Regions from separate parts of the Rhizobium sp. USDA 3886 genome, predicted to be linked through region 1. Evidence: predicted binding sites of a transcription regulator. Region 1 holds the regulator's gene; each other region holds the start of a gene.

What was found. Region 1 encodes LexA, which represses DNA repair genes until DNA is damaged. Its sites were predicted from a motif close to TGTTCNNNNTGTGTTCNG; they were not measured.
Region 2: a site for LexA is predicted at 1,674-1,691, ahead of ACZ9BX_RS16565 (helicase-related protein). Genes of this name have one in related genera too.
Region 3: a site for LexA is predicted at 1,876-1,893, ahead of ACZ9BX_RS16055 (ImuA family protein). Genes of this name have one in related genera too.

The regions. Positions count from the first base shown of each region.
Region 1 is NZ_JBWCDC010000001.1:848,279-853,983, reverse strand. It holds partial or broken gene ACZ9BX_RS04420 (methyl-accepting chemotaxis protein) at 1-1,069, shown strand, start outside; gene kdsA (3-deoxy-8-phosphooctulonate synthase) at 1,091-1,936, opposite strand; gene ACZ9BX_RS04410 (VOC family protein) at 1,933-2,811, opposite strand; gene lexA (transcriptional repressor LexA) at 3,018-3,734, shown strand; partial or broken gene ACZ9BX_RS04400 (ComEC/Rec2 family competence protein) at 3,715-4,933, opposite strand; gene gltA (citrate synthase) at 5,354-5,705, shown strand, end outside.
Region 2 is NZ_JBWCDC010000001.1:3,261,258-3,266,962, reverse strand. It holds gene ACZ9BX_RS16565 (helicase-related protein) at 1-1,515, opposite strand, end outside; gene ACZ9BX_RS16560 (DUF3309 family protein) at 2,288-2,443, shown strand; gene ACZ9BX_RS16555 (YMGG-like glycine zipper-containing protein) at 2,472-2,738, shown strand; gene phbB (acetoacetyl-CoA reductase) at 3,064-3,789, opposite strand; gene ACZ9BX_RS16545 (acetyl-CoA C-acetyltransferase) at 3,854-5,035, opposite strand; gene phaR (polyhydroxyalkanoate synthesis repressor PhaR) at 5,273-5,705, shown strand, end outside.
Region 3 is NZ_JBWCDC010000001.1:3,147,327-3,153,031, reverse strand. It holds gene ACZ9BX_RS16060 (Y-family DNA polymerase) at 1-907, opposite strand, end outside; gene ACZ9BX_RS16055 (ImuA family protein) at 909-1,853, opposite strand; gene ACZ9BX_RS16050 (metallopeptidase family protein) at 2,018-2,455, shown strand; gene ACZ9BX_RS16045 (DUF1737 domain-containing protein) at 2,457-2,663, opposite strand; gene ACZ9BX_RS16040 (HpcH/HpaI aldolase/citrate lyase family protein) at 2,660-3,583, opposite strand; gene ACZ9BX_RS16035 (hypothetical protein) at 3,695-3,925, shown strand; gene ACZ9BX_RS16030 (VOC family protein) at 4,054-4,473, shown strand; gene leuD (3-isopropylmalate dehydratase small subunit) at 4,610-5,218, shown strand; gene leuB (3-isopropylmalate dehydrogenase) at 5,407-5,705, shown strand, end outside.

The sequences.
Region 1 (5,705 bases):
CGAAGAGCGGAACAATATCCGCGAGCGCCAGGATGCCGAACGTCAGGCCCAAACGCAGCGTGATGCGGCGCTTGCCGCCACCAAGGCAGATGAGGAAGCCGTCCGCGAGCGCGTCATCGCGAGCCTGAGCCGCGGCCTGGAACGCCTTTCCGGGGGCGACCTCACCGTCCAGCTAAGCGAGCCCTTCGAAGCGGCCTATGAAAAGTTGCGCGAGCAGTTCAATTCGAGCATCCACACGCTTTCCGGCGCGATGACGGAAATTTCGGCCGTCACGAATACGGTGCGGACCGGCTCCGGCGAAATCGCGTCGAGCACGGACGACCTGGCCCGGCGCACCGAGCATCAGGCCGCTTCGCTGGAGCAAGCAGCCTCGGCGCTCGACCAGATCACGGTCACCGTCAAGAACTCGTCGGAACGGGCCAATGAAGCGAACGCGATGATGACGGCGACCAAGGAAAGTGCCACCTATTCGGCAACCGTCGTGCATGAGGCGGTCGCTGCGATGGAGAAGATCGAGACATCATCTGTGCAGATCGGCGAGATCATCAACGTCATCGATGAAATCGCCTTCCAGACCAACCTCCTCGCGCTCAATGCCGGCGTGGAAGCCGCCCGCGCCGGTGAAGCCGGAAAGGGTTTTGCAGTCGTTGCGCAGGAAGTGCGCGACCTTGCCGGCCGCTCTGCCAATCTAGCGAAGGAAATCAAGCAGTTGATCGAGACGTCTTCCAATCAGGTGTCAGCCGGCGTTGCACTAGTCAACCGCACCGGTGAGGCGCTCAGCAATATCGATCAGCAGGTTTTCAGGGTCACGGCGCTGATCGAGGCGATCGTGCGTTCCTCTTCCGAACAAACGACCGCTCTCCTGGAAGTCAACGCCGCCGTCAACACAATGGACAGCGTCACGCAGCAGAACGCGGCGATGGTTGAGCAGACGAGTGCCGCTTGCCGCGAACTTGGTGAAGAGGCGATACACCTCAATCACCTGCTGTCCCGTTTCCGTCTCGACGACGTGACGGCCCCTACCGCAACGCGGTCGCACTCTAGCCAAAGGATGGCGCTTGCCGGCTGACGGCAGGCACCTCATGTCCGTTCAAGCCGCCTTGGCGATCGCGTCGAAGGCCAGCAGCTTTTCGAGCAGCCGGGGCATGTCCTTCAGATGGACCATGTTCGGGCCGTCGGACGGTGCGTGATCGGGATCCTCATGCGTCTCGATGAAGACGCCTGCCACGCCGACGGCGACGGCCGCGCGTGCCAGCGTCTCGACGAACTCCCTCTGCCCGCCGGTCGAGCCGCCCTGCCCGCCGGGTTGCTGCACCGAATGGGTCGCATCGAAAACGACAGGGGCGCCCATGGCCGCCATGATCGGCAGCGAGCGCATGTCCGAGACCAGCGTGTTGTAGCCGAAGGAGGCCCCGCGCTCGCAAAGCAGGATGTTCGGATTGCCGGTGGCATTCAGCTTGCCGAGGACGTTCTTCATATCCCAGGGTGCCAGGAACTGGCCCTTCTTCACATTGATCGCCCGGCCCGTCTTGGCGGCGGCAACGAGGAGGTCCGTCTGGCGGCTGAGGAAGGCCGGGATCTGCAGGATGTCGACGACCGGCGCGACGGCAGCGCACTGCTCTTCCGTATGAATGTCCGTCAGCACCGGAAAACCGAATTCCTTCTTGAGGTCGGCAAAGACTTCCAGCGCCTTCTCAAGGCCGATGCCGCGCTGAGCGGACAGCGAGGTCCGGTTCGCCTTGTCGAAGGACGACTTGTAAACCAGGCCGATGCCGAGCATTTTGCACAGCTCGCTCAAAACGCCGGCCACCATGAACGCATGCTCGCGGCTCTCCATCTGGCAGGGGCCGGCAATCAGTGACAGCCTGCCGCTGTTGGAAAAGACGACGCGGCCGGCACCTTCGCCGACTGCGACTTCGGAATTCGTATTGCTCATTGGGTCTCCTCGAAGGCGAAGATCGCACCCTGGCCGGGCGCCGGCTTCACCAGGACTCTGTTGTTCTTGCGTGTATAGGTCATCCCGTTATCAGCCAAAAGCGCTTCTGTCACGGCAAGATCGGTGGTGCGGAAAACGATAGCGCTGCCTCTAAGCCCCTTATCTGCGGTTAACGGCAGCGAATCGAAATAAGCCTCCATCCCTTCCGGCGACAGCAGGCTAATCCTGGTATTCGCTGACGCGATCGCCACGCCGAACGGCGTCCGCTCGATTCCCGTCGTAGACGCGCCCAACTGAAGAAACGAGCCGAAAGCTTCAGGCTCCGGCGCGCTTAGCACGATCTCCGAGATACCGGTTGCGCCATTCGCATGCTTTTCCAGCGCGCTGCGATCGGCCGGAAAGGCGTTGATGCGCTGGCAGGCGAAGAGGAAGAAATCCGGCACCCGAAGATCGGCGGCAAAGGCAAGCTTGAAAGTCCCCGTCGATTGCGACCCGTCCGGCATCTTGATCAGGCGCGAAAACTCCAGCATGCCGCCGCCGCTCTTTCTCGCCCGCACGAAGTGCGCATGATCGGCGTCCGCGTCTTCCGTGGCGAACACGGCCGCAGAGAATCCGTCATTGCCGCAGCGGAAGCGAAAGGCTTGGTCGCGTGCCACAAAGACGTTTCCGTGCCGCACTGCCTCTTCACATTCCTTCGCGCTCGCAACGCCAAGCGGCTCGAGATAGGTCTTGTCGGAGAAGAAAACGCAGGCATTCACCGTGCCGAAAGGATGACGGCCCTCGTCGGCAACCGTGAACCCCAATCGTCCCAGCCGCTCCCGCGCGAGATCGATGTTGGTGACAGGCAGAACAAGATGATCCAGCGGATGCAGCATGGCGTCACGTCTCCATTTCCTGTGCCGAAAGATGTGTGCCGGGTATCTTGGCTTTGCAAGCCGGGCGCCCTATCCGGCAAACAAAAAGTTTCGAAAACGAACGCAGTTGAGGGGAAATTTTACGAAAATTTAGGTACTTGCGGAACACATATGGAACATATAGTGTCTGTTCTGGCTTTGTTTCACGAAACTGGGGTTAAACTTCGATGCTGACGCGCAAACAACAGGAGCTTCTCCTCTTCATTCATGAGCGCATGAAAGAATCCGGCGTGCCGCCGTCCTTTGACGAAATGAAGGATGCGCTGGATCTCGCGTCCAAATCCGGTATCCATCGGCTGATCACCGCACTGGAAGAGCGCGGTTTCATTCGCCGCCTACCGAATCGGGCTCGCGCGCTTGAGGTGATCCGGCTTCCGGAAGCCTATAGCCCGAGCATTCAGCCCCGCCGCGGCTTTTCGCCGAGCGTCATCGAGGGCAGCCTCGGCAAGCTGCAGCCTACGGCCGTCCCGCCGAAGCCGGCGAACGAAGGCAATAACAGCTCCGTTTCGGTTCCCGTCATGGGCCGGATCGCGGCAGGCGTTCCGATCTCGGCGATCCAGAACAACACGCACGACATCAACGTTCCAGCCGACATGCTCGGCTCCGGCGAGCACTACGCGCTCGAGGTCAAGGGCGATTCGATGATCGAGGCTGGTATCTTCGACGGCGACACGGTCATCATCCGCAACACCAGTACCGCAAACCCCGGCGATATCGTCGTGGCCCTGGTCGACGACGAGGAAGCGACGCTGAAACGGTTCCGTCGCAAGGGTGCTTCGATTGCGCTCGAGGCCGCAAACCCGGCCTACGAAACCCGCATCTTCGGACCAGATCGTGTCAAGGTTCAGGGCAAACTCGTCGGCCTCATCCGCCGTTATCACTAACCGGCGGCCCATCGCCGGGCAAAGGTACCGCTGCGCCAATCATAGGCGCGGTGGCGGCTCCAGGGGCGATCGAGTTTCTCGAAGGCGGTTGTGATTTGTGCTGCTCCGCTTCCGAAGCGCAATTCAATAGCGCCGGTTTTCCGCAAGGTTTCGCCCGTGAAGGGCATCGCGCCGGATCGGCAGAGCGCAGCTGACCGGCGCAACGCCGATGTCCACGGTATGGCAAGCTGGACCAAGATAGGCGGCATTATCGAGCACCGTCAGCACGGAGCCATTTTCGAGCCGTTCCCGTACACCATGCTTTCTTGACGCAGGACAAATGGCTAGCCGCGGCAGTGTTCCGCATCGCATTTCTCGCCTTCTCCTGCTGCTCCGGGGAGAGCTCCGTTCTCTCGCTGGCTTTTGCCGAGTGGATCGGCGCTGAACCGGCATCGATGAATCGGGGCCGCAGATTGTCATCGATAGCCAGCGCCCTTTCCACTGATCGAAAATGAAATCCGGCGACGCTCGCCGTCCGACGCGAGCGAGGCTCTGTTGACGATGGCAACGAGGCTGCCGTCCTCTGCGATCACAACATCCGGTGCGGTTACGCCCGACATCAGGGCGACCAAAAGCGTCGAGACTGACATGATCGCGGTGCCAATATGCCGGAGCTTCGTGCGCAGCAGCGTAAGCAGCGGGAAGCCGGTGACTGCTACCGGAAAGTACCAGCCCGGCAGCCCGCCCACGCCGATGTCGCCACCCACGAGGATACTGTCTTTGCGGTCGCGATCACCAGATCGAGCCCGAAACCGACCACCCTCCATTGCAGCGCGTCGAGCCCGAAGGGCATCAGCAGCATGGCAATCAATCCAGCAGGCATGATGATGAAGGAGATGATCGGCATGGCTGCGGGATTGGCCCGCAGGACATAAGCCGTCAGCCGGTGAATATGCTCGATCGAGAACAATGCCGTCGAAAAGCCGCAGGATGCCGCCGAAAAAGCCCGAGACCGAAATCAGCAGCTGAAGCGCCCGAAGTTTTGCAAACGGGCTTCGCGCATCGGCCGCTCCTTCCATAGCGCGTATCCGGGGACCAGCGCCAGCGTCGCGGTAAAGGACATCTGGAAGCTCGGCCCCATGATCCTCGGAGGGCGGCGAGACGATGATGATGAGAAGCGCTGAAAGCGCCACGTTGCGAACGGCGGTTATTCGCGGGCGAGAGCTTTGCATATGCCGGAGGCTTCCTCCCGCTTTCCAAAAGCGCAAGGCAGGGGCATGCGGAACTGCCCGTCCACGACATCTGCTGACGCGGAAATGCGCAGCGTGCTCGTTTTCAACTCCGGCATGCACCCAGCCCGGCGGCACCTCTTAATACAACCCCGAATGCAGCCCAACGGGCGTTTCAGTAACAATAATCGATTGAAAAAAGCCAAAAAAATTGGATTGCCAAAAGCCGAATTAAATCATTGGCTTCCGTTATGCGCCTCCGGCATCGCAGGAGTGTCTAAAAGTTGATACTGCGATGCACAAAATGGCGCCACGGTAACTTGGCATTGGCGCCGTGATCATATAGCTATCGGAGAGGACGCTTAACCCTATGGCGCTTTTATGGCGCCGCCGCCAGTTTGGAGGATCAGCATGACGGATCAAAGCGCAACAATCAAAATCGGCGACAAAACCGCCAATCTTTCCGTGAAAAGCGGAACGATCGGTCCGGATGTCATCGATATTGGTGCACTGTACAAAAACACCGGTTCCTTCACCTACGATCCTGGTTTCACCTCGACCGCTTCCTGTGAATCGAAGATCACATATATCGACGGCGATGAAGGCGTTCTGCTGCATCGCGGCTACCCGATCGAACAGCTTGCCGAGCACGGCGACTTCCTGGAAGTCTGCTATCTGCTGCTTTACGGTGAACTGCCGACGGCCGCGCAGAAGAAGGACTTTGACTTCCGCGTCACGCATCACACCATGGTGCACGAGCAAA
Region 2 (5,705 bases), 2.4 Mb from region 1:
TTCAACAAAGACATCGCCATTCACACTGATTTCTGCTTCCAGCATCGCATTCTCTCTCAGGCGCTTCATGAGCACAGATGTCCTGCGATCAACAAAGCGTTTCGTCAACCTTTCATGTAACGCATCGGACAATCGATCCTCGATTTCCCGCGTCTTTTCCTGCCAGTGTGTCGGATCGGCAAGCCAATCGGGTCGATTCGACACATAAGTCCACGTTCTTATCTGCGCGATTCGCGCCGAAAGCGTGTCAATTTCGCCATCCGTCCGATCAGCTCGATGCACCTGCTCTGCGAGAAACTGCTCGTTCACCGTGCCATGGCGCACAAGATCGGAAAAGAGCGTCGAGATCAGGTCGGCATGCTGTGCCGGCGCGATACGCCGGTAGTCAGGCAGTGCGCAAATTTCCCAAAGCTTCTCCACGCGCTGCGGATTTGTAGCCAGATCAATAATTTCCCGATAGCGCGCCAGATGTTCGAGCGCTTGCTGGTCAACGGCCGGCAGGGCTCGCGTTAAACCTTGGGCGGTCGGAGGAGTTTCGAGGCTCGCCCGCAATGATTGTATTGAGGAGAAATCAAGCTCCTTCGTCCGCCACTGCAAAACTTTGACACTATCGAATTCGTGGGCTTCGATCCGCTCCGCCAATTCCTCGTCGAACGGATGCACCTGGCCCGTCACTCCGAATGTGCCGTCACGGACATGACGGCCAGCACGTCCCGCGACCTGAGCGAGTTCGGCAGGATTGAGATTACGGAACTGATACCCGTCGAACTTGCGGTCCTGCGCGAAAGCTACGTGATCAACATCGAGATTGAGGCCCATGCCGATCGCATCGGTTGCGACGAGATATTCGACATCGCCGGCCTGGTAGAGCGCGACTTGAGAATTTCGGGTGCGGGGGCTGAGAGCGCCGAGAACGACCGCGGCACCCCCGCGCTGACGGCGGATCAGCTCTGCAATGGCGTAGACCTCATCTGCCGAAAAGGCGACGATAACCGACCGTTGCGGAAGACGGGTGATCTTCTTTTGGCCCGAGTAGAAAAGTTGCGAAAGCCGCGGCCTTTCGACGACCGTGATGCCAGGCAGGAGTTGCTGGAGGATCGGCCGCATCGTGTCGGCCCCCAGAAGCAGCGTTTCGTCGCGGCCGCGCAGATGCAGAATACGGTCGGTGAAGACGTGGCCGCGCTCGAGGTCGCCTGCAAGCTGAACCTCGTCGATCGCGACAAATGCGGCCTTTGTTTCGCGCGGCATGGCTTCGACCGTGCAAACGGAAAAGCGCGCATTCGCCGGTGAGATCTTCTCCTCGCCGGTCACAAGCGCAACGTTCTGCACTCCCACCTTTTCGACAACGCGCGTATAGACCTCACGTGCCAGCAGACGCAGTGGCAGGCCGATTACGCCGGTGCCGTGCGCTACCATGCGCTCGATGGCGTAATGGGTCTTGCCTGTATTGGTCGGCCCGAGCACCGCGGTCACGCCGCGCCCGCTCAATATCATCGGCTGCGATGTCAGTGTCATTGTCCGTGCAAGTGAGGCGGGGAGCCTTGAGGTCAAGTGCGCTCCGTTCCCGAAGCAGACAACACATGGACAGCCATCCGGCCAAACGCAAGAGCCGGGCTTCAAAATGAGCTGCAAACTCGATTCAAAAAATGTCGCTAAATGGTTGTTTTAAGATTCGGAACAGCGTGAGAACGAATCAGCGACGAATCGGTGACTCGCGGTGATTCAGCTTTTGTTCACGGCTAAGTATTGGTTTTGAATCGATTTTTCCTACTAGATGCTGAATCGGCATCGGACGCGGCAAGAGCTGGAGCGCCACTCGGTTAACATTTCTTACCGAACAGAGAATATCGCCCAGAAACGGTTGGAAAACTGCCGGGAAAGAATGCTTCCGTCGAATTCGGAACGACTCGGCGGCGAATCGCGGAGGCAACTCTGATGCCTGTTTCGGAAGCCGGACTCATATTTGATTAACGCCTACGCCCGGCTCTATTAACACTTCGACCAAAGACGGAACGAATCGCCGACGAATCAGCGACATCGGGATTTTCCCGGTTCGTTCACCGCAACATGTTGTACATGAATACAATTTTAACCATAGATCGATTGCGAGATTCTGGCCGCGCGGCACTTCTGATCGACGCCCATTAAGAATTTTTTGGTCTCTTGATCGCCCGGTTCAAGCAGAAACCAGCGCCCTTCGCACAGTGCGGAGTTTAGCCGGGAACAAAAATCGCGGATGCGTGTTTATTGTCCAATCGGACTCACGATGAGTTGAAGGAACCGGAACATGCTCGGAACGATACTTCTCATTATCCTTATTTTGCTTTTGATTGGTGCCCTACCGAATTGGGGATATAGCCGTGGTTGGGGCTATGGACCTTCCGGCGGTTTAGGGCTAGTCCTCATCATCATTATTATTCTTGTCCTAATGGGCCGGATATAGCGGCTTGGTAAAATAGGGAGTGAAGTTCATGATGAAAAAAATTGCAATTGTTGCCGCCTTCGTAGGCACGCTTGCCTCCTGCACGCCGACGGAAAAGGGAACGGCAATTGGCGCCGGTACCGGCGCAATCATTGGCGGCGCTGTCTCCGACAGCTGGGGTGGCGCTGCAATCGGCGCCGTTGCTGGCGGTCTCGCTGGCGCCCTGATCGGCCAGTCGGTAGAGCGCCGCGGCTACTGCGTCTATCGCGATCGCTACGGCCGCCGCTACGAAGCACGCTGCCCACGCCGTTACTAAACATCGCCGTTTTTGTATGAAAAACGGGCGCTTCGGCGTCCGTTTTTGTTTATGCGCATCGTCAACGGTATGTTGACGATCGGTCCCGAAATCCAACTCTACTGCGTTGCGGAAAACGGGCTCATATTCCCCTCATGAACACGGCAACAGTATGCCGGGTATGAAAGGAATGCCTTATGACCCCGATTGTCTTAAATTCCGCTGTCGCTATCCTTGTTGCGGCAGCATTTCTCACGACAGCTATCGCCGCGCTTCGCGGTGCAGACAGACGGTTGCAAAGAGTGCCCGTCAAGGCAAAGACCAAGCATCCGCGTGGCAAGTAAGCTTAGACGACGAATTGCCCACCGTTTGCCGAAAGTGTCGAGCCCGTGATAAAGCCGGCATCGTCGGAGACGAGGAAGGCAACGCAGCGCGCGACCTCCTCCGGCTCACCAAGGCGTCCGACCGGAATCTGGGGAATGATCTTCTCGTTGAGCACTTTCTCGGGAACGGCGAGAACCATTTCCGTGGCGATATAACCGGGGCAGACAGCGTTCACGGTGATGTTCTTCGCAGCCCCTTCCTGGGCGAGGGCCTTCGTAAAGCCGAGATCCCCCGCCTTGGCAGCCGAGTAATTCACCTGCCCCATCTGGCCCTTCTGGCCGTTGATGGAAGAGATGTTGACGATGCGTCCGAAGCTCCGATCGCGCATTCCGCCCCAGACATGGTGCGTCATGTTGAAGAGGCCCGTGAGGTTCGTATTGATCACCTCATGCCACTGCTGCGCCGTCATCTTGTGAAACATTGCGTCGCGGGTGATACCGGCATTGTTGACCAGCACCTCGACACCGCCAAGTTCCGCTTCCACCTTCGCGACACCCTCGCCGCAAGCGACATAATCGGACACGTCCCACTTGAAGACCGGAATGCCGGTCACGTCATGAAAGGCCCTCGCCTTCTCGTCGTTGCCGGCGTAGTTGGCGGCGACCTTATAACCCGCATTCCTGAGCGCCATCGAAATCGCTGCACCGATACCGCGCGTGCCACCGGTGACCAAAGCCACTCTGCTCATGTTTCGCTCCCCTCGAGGCTATTTCGCCTTTGATCAGGCGTTTTGAATCATCAATCGCATGCTATTATAATGCTTCGAAGCACATGGCGACGCCCATGCCTCCGCCGATGCAAAGCGTGGCAAGTCCTTTCTTTGCGCTACGCCGCTTCATTTCGAAAAGCAGCGTGTTGAGAACACGTGCCCCGGATGCGCCGATCGGATGGCCGATCGCGATTGCTCCGCCGTTAACATTGACGATGGCCGGATCCCAGCCAAGGTCCTTGTTCACGGCGCAGGCTTGGGCCGCAAAGGCCTCGTTCGCCTCGATCAGGTCGAGATCACCAACAGACCAGCCGGCTTTCTCGAGCGCTTTGCGCGACGCGGGGATCGGTCCGGTTCCCATGACCTGAGGATCGACGCCAGCCGTTGCCCACGAAACGATGCGTGCCAGCGGCTGGATTCCGCGCCTTACGGCCTCTGCTTCCGTCATCAGTACTGCGGCTGCGGCGCCGTCATTGAGACCCGATGCGTTGCCAGCCGTCACGGTGCCCTCTTTGTCGAAAGCCGGACGAAGCTTCCCCATCGCATCGAGCGTTGCGCCGTGGCGGATATACTCGTCGGCATCCACCGTCACATCGCCCTTGCGTGTCTGGATGACGAAGGGAACGATCTCATCCTTGAAGCGGCCTTCCTTCTGGGCTGCTTCCGCCTTGTTCTGAGAGGAAACCGCGAACTGATCCTGATCGTCGCGGGAAAGTTGCCACTGGCGGGCGACGTTCTCGGCCGTGATGCCCATGTGATAGCCGTAAAAAGCGTCCATCAGGCCGTCCTTGATCATGGTGTCGACCATCTTCATGTCGCCCATCTTCGTACCGCCACGCAGATGCGCGGCATGCGGAGCCATCGACATGGATTCCTGGCCGCCGGCGACGATGATCTTCGCGTCCCCAAGCGCGATCTGTTGCATACCTAGCGCTACGGCGCGAAGGCCTGAGCCACAAAGCTGGTTGACGCCCCAGGCCGTGGCCTCCTTTGGAACCCCCGCCTTCATGGCCGCCTGCCGAGCAGGGTTCTGCCCTTCTCCTGCTTGCAGCACCTGGCCGAGGATCACCTCGTCGACTTCCGCCGCCTCGACGCCTGCGCGTTCGAGCGCAGCTTTGAGGGCGGCAGACCCAAGCTCATGCGCTGGGACGGTTGCGAATGCACCATTGAAAGAGCCGACCGCTGTGCGGGCCGCGCTGGCGATGACGATGGACGAATTGCTCATAAAGGCCTCCTCGTTTCCTTCAGCATATATAAGCTGAAACTGGCAAAGGTTCAGCCCTAAGTCAAACGGCAAGACGATTGCGGCAATTTTTGCCGCCGCTTACGAAGATACGAATTATCCCTTTTATCAAAGGGGTTGCCGCATCGCACAAAGAGATTGTCACCAGGCTTCTTTTGCGTCTACAGTCTGTGGTGGAGGAATATCCATAACAATCAGACGGGGTTCAGGAGAACTGATATGGCGAAGAATGAGGGCCAAATAGTTATCAAGAAATACGCCAACCGCCGCCTCTATAATACAGGCACCAGCACCTATGTGACGCTGGAAGATCTGGCAGAGATGGTGAAGAAGGGTGAGGATTTTACGGTACAGGACGCAAAGAGCGGTGATGACATTACGCACTCCGTATTGACCCAGATCATTTTCGAGCAGGAATCAAAGACCGGGAACACGCTGCTGCCGATTTCCTTCCTGCGCCAACTCATCACCTATTACGGCGATCAGATGCAAATGGTCGTTCCAACTTTCCTCGAACATTCCATGCGTGCCTTTACCGAACAGCAGTCGCAGATGCGCGAACAAGTGACCCGCGCCTTCGGTGAATCGCCGCTCAGCAAGAACCTGCAGCTCCCGATGCAGATGGTCGAAGACCAGGTCCGGCGCAACACCG
Region 3 (5,705 bases), 2.3 Mb from region 1:
AGCCGTAGCCGGCATCGAGATCGTCGTGGATTGCCTGCAGACGCTCGCAGAACAGCGAAGCGATCTGCTTCGGATCCCTGAGAGGCTGTGAGGCCCCGACGGGAATCCTGAAGACCCTGCCGTCGACGCGAAACAGCACGAGTTCGAACGCGCGGCCGCCGGCCCCGCGTGCCTCAAGCGATGCTTTCAGTGATGCGGCAATCTGGCCGGTGACGGCGAGGATATCTTCTTCCGTACCAATCGGCTCGATGAGGCGTCGTTCCGCGGAAAGACTGGCAACGGGCCGCCGCGGGGAAACCGCCTCCTCTTCCGCTACCAGCGCCTGATCGAGCCTATGCAGGAGTTGCGCGCCGAAACGGCGGGCCAACGGTGCGCGGGGGGCACACAGGAGGTCGCCGATATATTTGAGCCCGAGCTTCTTCAGTGCCTCGACAGTCTCTTCCTCCAGCCGAAGGGCCGCGACCGGCAGCGGCGCCAGCACATGTTCCATCTCATCGGCTTCGATGACGCCACCACTCCCGAAGCGGGAAACGGCCCAGGAGAGGCCCGGCGACGAAGAGATCGCGCCGCAAACATCGAGCCCCATATGGAAGAGCCGGGAAAGGATATCCTTGAGCATAGCCCTTTCGCCGCCAAAGAGATGGGCGCAGCCTGTAATATCCAGAAACAGGCCGTCCTTGCCGTCGAACGCCACCAGCGGCGTATAACGGTCGCACCAATCAGCGATGCCTTCGAGAAGCCGGCGATCGGCGGCCGGATCTTCCTCGATGACATCCAGAAGGGGGAATATGGCGCGCGCTTCAGCTACCCCTTGGTTTTTCTTCAGTTTAATCCGTTCCGCTACCTCATCGAGTGCCGTCAGGCGCATGGCATTGTTGAACCGTCCAGAACAGACGATCGGCGGCACGTCAGGGCGTCCGGCCGAACGCCAGGACAGCCCCCACCTCTTGCGGGCGATTCTGTCGGTTGGAAGATGAGGAAAGCTGAGCGACAGAATGCGCTGATTGGTCGCCTGGAAAGCGAGTGTGCTCTGGTTGGTTAACGGGGAAAAACCGGCGGTCATAAGGATTCCATTCCAGAAGAAAGGAGAGGGGAGCCGGGTTGCGGCTCTTCTCCAGGATGAGACGAAAAACCGGATTGCCGAGGCTGCCGCCTAACATCGAACCATCCGGCAGAGGCCGTGCACTGACCGGCGCGGGTTCGGCAAGGAGCCGGAACAAGGCGCTGCTCGCCTCCTCCCCGCCGCCCTGCCGCAACAGAAAAAGCGGACGGCCGGAAGCCTTTGCCCGCAAGCTCAATCGCCGGCTTTCCGTCAGGCCGAAATGAGCGGGATTACCGCGCACCTCCAGGATCGTGGCGGGGAAAATGCCGCTTTCGACAGCCGCCTCGGCAAGCCATAGCGCCTCTTCCAACTTGTGTGGCGAAGCAATGAGAAAGCGTTCCGGCTCCAATCCGAAATCCTTGAGGCCGACAGCATAGGGAAGCCCTGCTTCCATCGTGCATATCCTGTCTCCGATCCAGAGAACCGGCATGCCATCCGCCGTCTCCTGTCGCTGCAGCAAAGCCGCAAGCGCCAGCACGAAACCGCTGGCGCCGCCTGCCTCCCTCAGCATCAGAGACCGAACTTCGGTAATGCCGTTAAGCGGCAGACCGCCTTCGAGTGCCTCGTCGAGAATTGGAATGCCGAAAGACAGGCGCAGGGGCGTTTTTGCGGATTTCGAATAGGTATCGTCACCAGTCGCAAAAGCCTCCTGCGCCGCCGCCGCAAGCGCCGGCGCAGGCTTGCCTTCAAGTTTCGCAATGGTTTCGCGGAGCGCAAAAAGCTGCTCGCGCGCCACGGCCGTCTGCGCCATGACGTTCACTCCAAAGTCAGATTGTTCCTGTTATGTTCTTATGGATTCCAGAGCTTGCTAAAAGAGTCAACAGCCAATTCTTGTGAATTTATTCCTGCCTTTGATTCCACACTCGAAAATCCTCCACAAAGGTTCTATATGGGCGCCAAAGGAAGGGATTTTTCATGGCCCGCATAAACCAGAGCGAGGATTGGCGGGACCGCCATGCTCCAACGCTCAGCACATTCGAGTCCCTGGCGATGGAAGCCTATAGCCATTTGCCGGATGAGTTCCGGTCGCTCACCGACAATCTGACCATCGAAATCGAAGATTTTCCGGACGATGACGTCTTCGAGGACATGGCGCTGGAAACGCCGTTCGATCTGCTTGGCCTCTTCGAAGGCAGGGGCATTTCCGAGCGTTTCACGCTCGAGACCGGCGAGATGCCCAATCGTATCCGCCTCTACCGACGTCCCATTCTGGATTATTGGGCGGAAAACGAAGAAACGCTTGGAGACATCATCACCCACGTCCTCATCCATGAGATCGGTCACCATTTCGGCCTGAGCGATGACGACATGGAGCGGATTGAAGCCAGCGTCGAGGAAGCTGTCGACCGCTGAGCTATTGTTCGGAGAGTTTCATTTCCGGATGATAATCCTTGCCTTCGACCTCTTTGACGATCGCCTGGCCGGCAATCACCTGGCCGGTCTGAGCGTTGAAGGTCAGCGACGGCGCACCGTGAAGCGACCAGCCCTTGTTGAGCGCATCGGTTACGCGATGACAGAACGCGGCGTCGTCCTGGCCGGTCAGAAGGCGGTAGAGCTTCATGATAAAGGCTTTCGTTCAGCAGTCTGGCGTTCGGCAATCAGGCGGGCTTTATGGACCAGGCTTTCCGCCTGGACAAGATGCAGCCGCTCGATCATCCGGCCGTTTACATTGATGACGTTGAGACCTTCGGCCGAAGGATCGGCGAAAGCCGCAATGATTTCTTCCGCCTCCCCGATGGCAGCCGCGTCGGGAGCGAAGTGCCGGTTGGCAGCCTCGATCTGCGCCGGATGGATCAGCATCTTGCCATCGAAGCCCATGGCTCGGCCATGCGCGCATTCGGCCTCGAAAGCATCCATTTCCTTGAAATCATTAAAAACGCTGTCGATCGCATCGAGACCATAGGCCCGCACGGCGAGTATGACCTGCATCAGCCACGGTACGAGATAGGTTCGGCCCGGTTGCGGCAGAACGCCGGTCTCCTTGCGCAAATCGTTCAGTCCGATAACGAAGCAATCGAGCCTCGAGCCCAAAGTGCGGCCGGCTTCTGCGATTGCGGCAGCGTTCAGGATGCCGCGCGGCGTCTCGATCATCGCCCAGATACGCAAGGTCTCCGGCGCATCGGCGTCGGCAAGAAGGTCGCTCACCGCCATGACGTCCTGCGGTTCGTCCACCTTCGGTAAAAGCACCGCATCCGGCCGGAGAGCCTGCACCAGTTCCATATCGGCATGGCCGAAACTCGACGAGAGCGCATTGATGCGGATGATCTTTTCCTTGTTCTCGAGCGGTTTTCCCGAAAAGAAAGTTTTCAGGTGTTCACGCGCTTCTTCCTTCTTCTCGAACGCCACTGAATCTTCGAGATCGAAAATGATGGCGTCGCAATCGAGCGCACGGGTCTTTTCGAGCGCGCGGAGATTGATCGCGGGAACGCTCAGCACTGAACGGTGCAGACTGAAGGAACGGACGGGCGAATTCTGGCTCATCACGAATGTGTGCCAAGCTTTGTGAAGAGTGGCAAGACAACAAAAAGCCATGCTTGACTTGCAGAGAAGAAAAACAAGGACCACATTCCTTTCGTAGAAAGGTCTAAACTCATGCAGAATATACGTTCCATCTTCCTCATGCTGTCAGGGATCACTTTATTCGTGGCGCTCGCTGCTCTCACCTTTTCGGTGACGCTCGCCATCGGCGGTATCCTGACCGTCCTCATGGTCGGCCGTGCGCTTTCGATGAAGATGAAGCCCGCGCCCGTCCGCGCCAAGGCTGAGGCAAAGCGTGAAATGCGCATCTGGAACGACGGCCGCGGCACGATCATCGATCTGTGATCGCAACCGGCCATTCAGCCCTTCACAAAAATTCTTTATGGAGCTGTCGGCTCCCGTTCTAGTCCTACGTCCTTGAAGCGGTTGGCCGTGATGCCGGACCCTTAAAATCAAGAGACGGAGGAAGAAACATGGATAGCAATGAAAACGTCCCCGCCAAGATGCCCCCGGTCAAAAACGGCCTGCTGCCCTATCTGACGGTCGACGGCGCGCTCAAGGCCGCGGAATTCTACAAGAAGGCATTTAACGCCGAAGAAGCCTATGTCGTGCCGGCCGACGAGAAGGGCCGGACGATGCATGTGCATCTTTATATCAATGGCAGCTCTCTCATGCTGTCGGATGCCTATCCTGAATACGGCCATCCCTTCAAAGGCCATGAAGGCTTCGCGATACAGCTGGTCGTCGATGACATCGACCCCTGGTGGGAGCGCGCCGTGTCTGTCGGCGCCGAGGTCGTCATGCCGGTCGAACGAATGTTCTGGGGCGACCGCTACGGTCAGCTTCGCGATCCATTCGGTGTGCTCTGGGGGCTGAACGAAACGTCCAAGTAGCGGGACATGCACGATGGACAGGCCGCGCGAAACGCCGCGTGGCCGCCAATTCAGAAAGATTCTCCTTCATTTCGGCGGGAAACTGGACTAGATGCTGATCAACGAAAGTACATCCGCTGAATTTGGAGCCTAGGTCATGGATAAATTCGTGAAGCTCACCGGCGTTGCAGCGCCCCTGCCTGTCGTCAACATTGACACGGACATGATCATTCCGAAGGACTATCTGAAGACCATCAAGCGCACCGGTCTCGGCAAGGGCCTCTTCGCCGAAGCCCGCTACAACGAGGATGGTTCCGAAAATGCCGATTTCGTGCTGAACAAGCCGGCATACCGCGATGCCAAGATCCTCGTTGCCGGTGGTAATTTCGGCTGTGGCTCCTCGCGCGAGCATGCCCCGTGGGCGCTTCTCGATTTCGGCATCCGTTGCGTTATCTCCACAAGTTTTGCGGACATCTTCTACAACAACTGTTTCAAGAACGGCATTCTGCCGATCAAGGTCAGCCAGGAAGATCTCGACAAGCTGATGGACGACGCTTCGCGCGGCTCCAATGCCGTCCTGACGGTCGATCTCGAAAACTTGGAAATCACCGGCCCGGACGGCGGTTCGATCAAGTTCGACCTCGACGAATTCAAGCGACATTGCCTGCTGAACGGCCTCGATGATATCGGCCTGACGCTGGAAAAGGGCAAAGCGATCGACAGCTTCGAGAAGAAGAATGCTGCGGCGCGCCCCTGGGCAGCTTAGTCTTCCAAACACAGCATGCGATCAAGCCGGGCTTCCACCCGGCTTTTTCTTTGCTGCTTTGGAAAAATAGGGGGGATACACGTCACTATCGTGAAGCCACAAACCGTACCGATTCAGCCGTTCTGTTCCTTGAAATGGCTTCCGGCGGGGTCTAAGAAGCCGCAGCTTATTTTTCCGCGGAGGGTTTCATGACAGCGCGCAATCTTTTCCTGCTGCCGGGCGACGGCATCGGTCCCGAGGCAATGGGCGAGGTCCGCAAGATCATTGCTTACATGAACGAGGCGATGAATGCCGGTTTCGTTACCGATGAAGGCCTTGTCGGCGGCAGTGCCTACGATGCGCATGGCGCGGCCATCTCCGAAGACGACATGAAAAAAGCGCTGGCGGCAGACGCCGTTCTCTTCGGGGCCGTCGGCGGCCCTAAATGGGACAGCGTGCCTTATGAAGTGCGCCCGGAAGCAGGCCTTCTGCGCTTGCGCAAGGACTT